Regions from separate parts of the Pseudoxanthomonas suwonensis 11-1 genome, predicted to be linked through region 1. Evidence: riboswitches for the same ligand, from Rfam matches in the RefSeq annotation. Region 1 holds a riboswitch; the other holds the start of a gene.
The links. A riboswitch is a leader RNA that binds a small molecule or an ion and turns the genes downstream of it on or off. The one in region 1 is predicted to bind cobalamin.

Region 1 (4,744 bases):
GAGGCGGCGCACCGCCTACCCAACGTGCCGCAGGGCCACAAGTGCTCGCGCCTGCACGGCCACTCGTTCCGGGTGGAGCTGCACGTGGAAGGTCCGGTCGATCCGCAGGCCGGCTGGGTGATGGACTTCGCCGACCTCAAGGCCGCGTTCAAGCCGCTGTACGAGCAGCTGGACCACCACTACCTCAACGACATCCCCGGCCTGGACAACCCGACCAGCGAGAACCTGGCCGCGTGGATCTGGGACAAGCTCAAGCCTGCGGTGCCGCTGCTGAGCGAGGTCGTGGTCCACGAGACCTGCACCTCCGGCTGCCGCTACCGCGGCTGAGCCCTGCCGCGCGACCCTGCCCGCGGCTGCCTGCGACCGGCCGGGCCCTGGCCGTGCATCCCCAACCCGAAGCCCTGCCCCCGCCCACCGGGGCGTTTACGTGCGCGCCTTCACAAACCCGGCTACCGCCATACCGGGAATGTTGCAATGCACAAAGGACGTGGGTATGCTGCATCGCACCATAAGGTGATCCGTCAGGGAGCCGACCATGTCCTACCAGTTCAACGAGCAGTTCAGCGCCTACACCCACCAGTTCGCCGCCGTCGCCGCGCGGATGAACCGCCTGGCCCTGGAGAACGCCGAGACCCTGTTCGGTGTGCAGCTGCGCACCCTGGAGAAGAACGTCGAGGCCACCACCAGCTACCTCGGCGAGCTCGCCGAGGCCCGCGACCTGGATGCCTACCGCAGCCTGCTGCCGAAGGGCCTGCAGATCGCCCGTGACAATGCCGAGCGTGTCGCCGCCGCCGGCCAGGAAGTCATCGGCCTGACCCTCAAGACCGGTGAAGCCCTCGGCGAGCTGGCCAAGAACCAGTTCGAGGCCGCCACCAGCCAGGTGCAGGCCACCGTCGCCAAGGCCGCCCGCAAGCGCTGAGGCGTCACCGGGCTCCGGCCCGGGAAACAGTTCCAAGTCTTTGCGCGGTTCCCCTCCCCCGCGCAAACCCAGGCCCGACAGCATCCCCTCCCGCTGTCGGGCCTTTTTTTGTCCGCGATTCCAGAGGGCGGGCTTTGCTGCGCTGCGCTTCAGGCGCCCAGCGACAGCGCCGCCGCCAGCCGCGCCGGATCCGGCGCCGGCGAATACGGCAGCCGCCCCAGGCAGGGCGCATCCAGCCGCGCCCGAAGCAGTTCGAAGTTCCCGTCGCGGCAGGCCATGTCCGGGTCGACCTCGCTGGCGATCCAGCCGGCCAGCCGGAAGCCATCGGCGGCGATCGCCCGCGCGCTCAGGCGGGCATGGTTGAGGCAGCCCAGGCGCATGCCGACCACCAGCACCACCGGTGCATCCAGCGCGCGCGCCAGGTCGGCCTGGTCGATACCGGCCGCCAGCGGCGCGGCCCAGCCGCCCACGCCCTCGACCACGACCACGTCGGCCTGCGCGCGCAGGCGGGCGAATGCCTCCAGCAACGGCGGCAACGTGACCTCGACGCCGGCCGCGCGCGTGGCCAGTTCCGGTGCCAGCGGCTCGGGCAAGGCGAACGGATTGAGGTCCGCGTAGGCCGGCCGCGGATCGCTCGCCGCCTGCAGGGCCAGCGCGTCCTCGTTGCGCCAGGCGCCTTCGATGCGTTCGCAGCCGCTGGCCACCGGCTTCATCCCAACGGCACGGCGTCCGACCGCGCGCAGGGCATGCAGCAGGGTGCAGCTGGCGAGGGTCTTGCCGGCGCCGGTATCGGTGCCGGTGACGTAGAGGCGATCGACGTTGCGCAGGTCCATGCCGGTTCCAGTGGGCCGCCAGGTGCGGCCGGCGGATCATACGCGCCACGCAGCATCCCGCCTCGCGCCGCGATGGCGGGTGGAGGCTGCGGGTAACATTGCGCACATGTCATTCACCACCATCCCGCTTACCGGCAGCAAGCCGGAACAGTACGACCAGCTCCTGTCCCAGGTGCGTGGCCTGCTGCACGGCGAACGCGACCGCGTCGCCAATGCCGCCAACCTGTCCTCGCTGGTCTACCACGCCCTGCCCGCGCTCAACTGGGTCGGCTTCTACTTCTACGACGGTACCGAACTGGTCGTGGGGCCGTTCCAGGGCCTGCCGGCCTGCGTGCGCATCCCGCTGGACAAGGGCGTATGCGGCGCGGCCGCCAGCACCCGCCAGACCCAGCGCGTGGCCGACGTGCATGCCTTCCCGGGCCATATCGCCTGCGACTCGGCCTCGCGTTCGGAACTGGTGGTGCCGCTGGTCGATGGCGACACCCTGGTCGGCGTGTTCGACCTGGACAGCCCCGAGCCTGGCCGCTTCGATGCCGAGGACCAGGCCGGCCTGGAAGCCATCGCCGCCGCCTTCGTGCAGTCGCTGCGCTGACCGCGGGCACGGCCGCACGGCATGCCTGCCATCCCTCTCCTTTGCCCGCCCTCGCCGATAGGCATAGACTGCGCGCACTTTCGGGTGACCGCGGCATGGGCCGCGGTTGAAACGGGAAGCCGGTGACGCCGGCGCGGCCGCCAGGCCACGCGGACATTCCGGCGCTGCCCCCGCAACGGTAAGCAGGACAAGTCCGGGCACACCGCCACTGTGCAAACGCATGGGAAGGCGCCCGGATGGAGCAGGCCACGCGCCTGTTCGCCCGCGAGCCCGGAGACCGGCCCGGAAGACGACTGGTTGCGATGCGGAGGGCATTGCGGGCGGCAGACGCGTGTCGCCCTCGCGCACGTGCCTGGCGTTTGCATCGTCTCCTGCCTGCAGCCTCCACCGATCCGTCGCGCGGGCGTGCGCGACTCCAGGAGAGATGCATGAAATCTTCCCCGTTCCCTCCCCTCTGCCTTGCCGTGGCCGCTGCCCTGGCGCCTGCCAGCGCCTCTGCGCTGGATGCCGCCACCGACCTCGACGAGGTCGTGGTCACTGCCACCCGTACCGTCCAGTCCGTGCACGAGGCACTGGTGCCGGTGCAGGTGATCGACCGCGCCACGATCGAGCGCAGCCAGGCCAGCTCGCTGCAGGACCTGCTGCGTGGCCGCGCCGGCATCAACCTGTCCAACCAGGGCGGGCACGGCAAGGTCAGCGCGCTGATGCTGCGCGGCACAGAATCCGACCATGTGCTGATGCTGGTCGATGGCATGCGCATCGGCGCGGCCAGCAACGGCATGCCGGCGCTGCAGGACATACCGCTGGACCAGATCGAACGGATCGAGATCGTGCGCGGCCCGCGCTCCAGCCTCTACGGCTCGGAGGCGATCGGCGGCGTGATCCAGGTGTTCACCCGCGGCGCCGGACAAGGCCTGCGCCAGGACCTGCGCATCGGCGTGGGCAGTCACGAGCTGCGCGAGGCCAGTGCCGGCCTGTCCTGGCGCGGCAGGCGCGGCTGGGTCTCGGCCCGCGCCGGGCATCGCGAGGAGGAAGGCATAAACGCCTGCCGCGGCACTGCCGCCGGCTGGGGCGCGGGCTGCTATGTCGACGAGCCCGACCGCGACGGCCATCGCAACACCTCGATCAACCTGCGTGGCGGCATGAAGCTGGGCGAGGACGTGGAAGTGCAGGCCCACGTGCTGGATTCGGACAGCCGCAACGAGTACGACGGCAGCGTGTTCGGTGGCAACGAGGCCGACAACCTGCAGCAGGTCGTCGGTGGCCGGCTCGACTGGCGCATCGCCGAGCGCGTTTCGCTGCAGGCCCAGCTCGGTCGCACCCGCGACGACGCATACGGCTACCACCGCGAGGGCGCCAGCCGCAGCCTGGTGAACGTGTTCCGCACCCGCCGCGACCTGGCCTCGGTGCAGATGGATGCCGGCTTCGGCGAGGAACAGCTGCTCAGCGCCGGCCTGGACTGGCAGGACGACCACGTCACCAGCGCCAACGGCTTCGACCGCGACCGCCGCGACAACCTCGGCGCCTTCGTCGAGTACCAGGGCCGCTTCGGCGCGCATTCGCTGCAGGCCAGCGTGCGCAACGACGACAACGCCCAGTTCGGCGACCACGCCACCGGCAGCCTCGGCTACGGCTTCGCCATCAACGGGACATGGCGCCTGGCCGCCAGCGCCGGCACCGGCTTCAAGGCACCGACCTTCAACGACCTGTACTACCCCGGCTTCAGCAACCCGCTGCTTGAGCCGGAGGAGTCGCGCAGCGTGAACCTCGGCGTGCACGGCCAGGGCGATGGCTGGAGCCTGGGCGTGGACGTGTTCCAGACCCGGATCGACGAGCTGATCGGCTACGACACCGGCTTCAACCTGGTGAACATCGACCGCGCCCGCATCCGCGGCGCCGAGCTGACCGCGGCCACCGCGCTGGCCGGCTTCGACCTGGCGCTGGAACTGAGCTGGCTGGACCCGCGCAACGAGAGCGACGGCATCAACGACGGCAACTGGCTGCCGCGCCGCGCACGCCGCACCGGCCGCATCGACGTGGACCGCCGCTTCGGCGTATTCAACGCCGGCCTGAGCGTCACCGGCGCCAGCAACCGCCATGACGATGTCGCCAACACCACCCGCCTGGGTGGCTACGGCCTGGTCGACCTGCGCCTGGAGTGGGAGCTGTCGCCGGCCTGGACCCTGCAGGCCAAGGCCAGCAACGTGTTCGACCGCAGCTACGAGACGGTGGCCTGGTACAACCAGCCCGGCCGCGAATACGCCCTCGCCCTGCAGTACCGCACGCCGTAGGCCCGGATGGCAGGCGCCGCGATGGCGCCTGCCGCCGCGCGGCGGTCCGTCAGCGCTTCGCCTTCTCCGCCGCGATGAAGGCGCGCACCTCGCGCTCCAGGGTCGACAG
Region 2 (4,744 bases), 770 kb from region 1:
CCTTCGTGGTCGACCTGTTCTACGAATCGCTGCCGCTGCCGGTGTACTCGCCGGGCATCGGCAAGCCGCAGGTCAGCAACGGCAAGTACCGCACCCACTTCCACCGCTTCATGCGCGGCGTGCACGAGCGCCTGCGCGACTACGCCGGTGAGGCCGACCCGCTGGCGCTGGTCGCCCGGCGCTGGCGCGGCTCGCTGAAGGTGCTGGTGCTGGACGAGTTCTTCGTCACCGACATCGGCGACGCGATGCTGCTGGCGCGCCTGCTGGAGCGGATGTTCGCCGAGGGCGTGACCCTGGTGACCACCTCCAACACCGCGCCGGAGAACCTGTACCGCGACGGCCTGCAGCGCGCCAGCTTCCTGCCGGCGATCGACCTGCTGCAACGGCACTGCGTGGTGCTGCGCTCGGATGGCCAGGAGGACTACCGCCTGCGCGCGCTGACCCGCTCGCCGGTGTACCGCTCGCCGCTGGATGCGGGCGCCGATGCCTGGCTGGCCGAGCGCTGGCGCGAGCTGAGCGGTGGCGACGCGGCCCATGCGTGCAATATCGAGATCGATGCGCGCAAGATCCCGGTGCGCGGCCGCGGCAAGAGCATCGCCTGGTTCGACTTCGCCGCGCTGTGCGAAGGCCCGCGTGGCACCACCGACTACATCGAGATCGCGCGCGAGTTCAACACCGTGCTGCTGGGCGGGATCCCGCGCATGGACGCATTGAACGAGGACGCGGCGCGGCGCTTCGTCAACCTGGTCGACGAGCTATACGACCGCCAGGTCAACCTGGTGTGCACCGCCGACGCGCAGCCGACCGGGCTGTACGCAGGCCATCGCCTGCAGGGTGCGTTCGAGCGCACCGCCTCGCGCCTGATCGAGATGCAGAGCGCCGAGTACCTCGGCACCCGGCACCGCGCCTGAGCCTCAGCGCCGCGTGCCGGCGCGCAGCTGCCAGGCGCACAGGCCGAGCCAAGCCAGGTAGAGCGCGATCACGGCCTTCTGCGAGGCGCCACGCGGCAGCTCGCGCCACAGCGCATGCGCCCACAGCCCGGCGAAGGCCAGCATCGCCAGCGGCAGCAGGATCCGCCCCGTCGCGCGCCAGCGCGGATCGTGCCGCAGCGTGGCCGACTGCAGCAGCATGCCGCTGCCTACCAGCAGGAAGGCCGACATCGCCGAGATGCGGTGGACCAGCACGCCCAGCTCGTCCACCGGGTATCCCGGCGCCGGGCCGGGCCACATGGCGGTGACCGCCAGTGCCGCCGCGCCGATGACCAGCAGGACCGGCACCAGCACGTGTCGCGCCGCCGGCAGCAGGCTGCGGTGGACCTGCACCGCCAGAACCGCCACGCCCAGCGCCAGTCCGTAGTACGCACAGCGCAGCCACGCGCCCCATTCGCCGCTCAGGTACAGGCTCAGCGGCGCCTGCCACGGGTCGTAACCAGGGCGCAGGAACTGCACCGCCACCGCGGCCAGCAGGAAGTGGAACACCGAGGCCAGGACCAGCAGGCTGGCAGTGGCGTCGCGGGAGGGCTGGATCGTCATGCGCGGGAGTTTCGCAGAACCGTTCCGGTGAGGTGCGCCATGGCGCATTTCTACAAGATATGGTTGACCAGTGGCATGCGGCCACACTATGTTGTGTCTGTCGGTTCCGGTGGCCCAAGGCCACCGGATTAAAAGGGAAGTCCGGTGGGCCGCAAGGCGAATCCGGCACTGCCCCGCAGCGGTAACCGGAAACGAACCCGCGTCAATGCACTGGGCCACGGGCCTGGGAAGCAGCGGCAGTAGGCGAGGCCAGGCCTCACGTCCGGAAGTCCGAAGACCTGCCGACAGCCGCGCGAAGCACACCGCGCGGTGCCGGTCGTGGATCCCCGGAGGGGGGAGGGCTGGTGAAGCATGGACCGCCGCAGCCGCGCTGCGTCGCGGCCATTGCGACGCTGCCTCCGCATCCTGCGTTCCGCACCGGATCCGAGTCCTTCGAGGGAGGGACACGGCGTGCATCACGCAACGGAGGATGCGCAATGACGTCCCAGGACACCTCTTCGCCGGTCGCCACGCCGGCGGATCCCGTCGTGGCCGCCGCACGCGCGGCACGGGCCATCGACCCGAACGACCACGTGCCACTGCCACCGGCCGCCAGCGGATCCGCGCACCCGCCCGAGGCCGAGGCCACCACCTGGATCACCAAGGAGGCCGGCAACCGGCGCCTGGCGTTCGATCCGGCGCGCCTGGAGCGCAGCATCGATGTAATCGCGGCCGGGTTCCCGCAGCTGGAGATCGGCGACTACAAGCGCGCCGTGCTCGGCTTCGTCGCGCGCAAACCGGCGCTGTCGGCCGACGACCTGGTCGACCACCTGATCCGCGAGGCCGAAGCGCGGGTGGACCTCACCGCACCGGAATGGGAGCGGTTCGCCGCGCGCCTGTACCTGCGCCGGCTGTACAAGCGCGCCAGCCGCAACCGCTTCTACGACGCCGGGCAGAAGTACGGCTCCTACGTCGGCCTGCAGGAGAGCCTGGCCGACCGCGGCATCTATTCCAACGACATCCTGCGCGCGTACTCCAAGGAAGAGCTGGAGGAAGCCGGGCGCATGATCGAGCCCGAGCGCGACAAGCTGTTCGCCTACAACGGCCTGTACCTGCTGGCCACGCGCTACCTGGCCACCGATACCGCCCGCAACGTCTACGAGCTGCCGCAGGAACGCTGGCTGACCATCGCCTTGTACCTGATGCAGGAGGAAAAGCCACGCGAGCGGCGCATGCAGCTGGTGGGCGAGGCGTACTGGGCGCTGTCCAACCTGTACATGACCGTGGCAACGCCGACCCTGCAGAACGCGGGCAAGGTGGGCGGCCAGCTGTCCAGCTGCTTCATCGACACGGTCGACGACAGCCTGCAGGGCATCTACGACTCCAACACCGACATCGCCCGCGTGTCCAAGGGTGGCGGCGGCGTGGGTGCCTACCTGGGCTACGTGCGCGCCGCCGGCGCGCCGATCCGCGGCGTGCCCAATTCCTCCGGCGGCGTGGTGCCATGGATCAAGCAGCTCAACAACACCGCCGTGTCGGTGGACCAGCTCGGCCAGCGCAAGGGCGCGGTGGCGGTGTACTTGGACATCTGGCACCGCGACATCGAGGCCTTCCTCGACCTGCGCCTGAACAACGGCGACCAGCGCCTGCGCGCGCACGACGTGTTCACCGCGGTGTGCATCCCGGACCTGTTCATGGAGGCGGTGGAGCGGCGCGGCGACTGGTACCTGTTCGACCCGCACGAGGTGAAGCAGGCCAAGGGTTGGTACCTGCAGGACTTTTACGACGAGAGGCGCGGCGAGGGCAGCTTCCGCAGCAAGTACCAGGAGCTGGTCGAGGACGGGCGCATCGGGCGCAGGACGGTCAAGGCGATCGACCTGTTCAAGCGGATCATGGTTTCGCAGCTGGAGACCGGCAACCCGTTCATGTTCTACCGCGACGAGGTCAACCGGAAGAACCCGAACAAGCACTGCGGCACGGTGTATTCGTCCAACCTGTGCACCGAGATCCTGCAGAACCAGAGTCCGACCCGGATGATCCAGGAGGTCATCTCCGGCAACCAGATCGTGACCACCAGGCAGGCCGGCGACTTCGTGGTCTGCAACCTGTCCTCGATCAACCTGGGCCGCGCGGTGGTCCAGGCCGATGGCCAGGGCGACCTGATCAGCGACGTGCTCGAGCGCCTGGTGCCGATCCAGGTGCGCATGCTCGACAACGTCATCGACCTCAACCAGCTGCCGGTGCCGCAGGCGACCATCACCAACCGCAGGTACCGCGCGATCGGCCTGGGCACCTTCGGCTGGCACCACCTGCTGGCGCTCAAGGGCATCCACTGGGATTCGAAGGAGGCCGAGGACTACAGCGACGCGCTGTACGAGCGGATCAACCGCCTGGCGATCCAGGCCAGCATGGAGCTGGCGAAGGAAAAGGGCACCTACCCCGCGTTCCCCGGCAGCGACTGGCACACCGGCGCCTACTTCCGCGAGCGCGGCTACAACTCGCCCGAGTGGCTGGACCTGGCCGCGCAGGTGGCGGTCAACGGCCTGCGCAACGGCTGGCTGCTGGCGGTGGCGCCGAACATGTCCACCGCACAGATCGCCGGATCCAGCGCCTCGATCGACCCGGTCTACTCGGCGTTCTACTACGAGGAAAAGAAGGACTACCGCCGCCCGGTGGCCGCCCCCGGCCTGTCTCTGGAAACCTGGCCCTACTACGAGAAGGGCGCGTGGAAGGTGGACCAGTTCGCCTCGGTGCGGCAGAACGCGCGCCGCCAGCGGCACGTGGACCAGGCGATCAGCTTCAACCTCTACGTGCCCTCGTCGATCCGCGCTTCGGTGCTGCTGGAGCTGCACCTGGAGGGCTGGCGGCAGGGCCTGAAGACGACGTACTACGTGCGCTCGAACGATATCGACGTGGCCGAGTGCGAATGGTGCAGTAGCTGACTGCGCGTTCGCGCTAGTCAGGTTCCACGGTTCGCGCTGCGAACCGCGGGCCCCGCTCCGCATTCCTCCATACCCCCGCGCCTTCGGCGCGCCCCCTGACTCAGGGGGCTTTCCTCCAGAGGGCTGGCTGCAGAAGGCGGCCGGCAAAGAGAGAAGAACAATGAACGTTGTTGCTGCACCGCGAACCGCTACCCGGCTGGATCGCATCCGCATCCTCGAGCCGCGCCATCCCAACCGTTCGACCGGCATCATCAACGGCACGACCTCGGGCATCCTCAACTGGAACGACAT

Region 2: another riboswitch for cobalamin. It lies ahead of PSESU_RS00265 (ribonucleoside-diphosphate reductase subunit alpha); the one in region 1 lies ahead of btuB (TonB-dependent vitamin B12 receptor).

Annotation. Positions count from the first base shown of each region.
Region 1 is NC_014924.1:2,712,980-2,717,723, forward strand. Features, by position in the region: gene queD (6-carboxytetrahydropterin synthase QueD) at 1-327, shown strand, start outside; gene PSESU_RS12405 (phasin family protein) at 536-919, shown strand; gene bioD (dethiobiotin synthase) at 1,069-1,752, opposite strand; gene PSESU_RS12415 (GAF domain-containing protein) at 1,859-2,344, shown strand; cobalamin riboswitch at 2,410-2,644, shown strand; gene btuB (TonB-dependent vitamin B12 receptor) at 2,773-4,635, shown strand; gene PSESU_RS12425 (DUF885 domain-containing protein) at 4,685-4,744, opposite strand, start outside.
Region 2 is NC_014924.1:60,763-65,506, forward strand. Features, by position in the region: gene zapE (cell division protein ZapE) at 1-911, shown strand, start outside; gene PSESU_RS00260 (DUF998 domain-containing protein) at 915-1,532, opposite strand; cobalamin riboswitch at 1,617-1,832, shown strand; gene PSESU_RS00265 (ribonucleoside-diphosphate reductase subunit alpha) at 2,009-4,453, shown strand; gene PSESU_RS00270 (ribonucleotide-diphosphate reductase subunit beta) at 4,614-4,744, shown strand, end outside.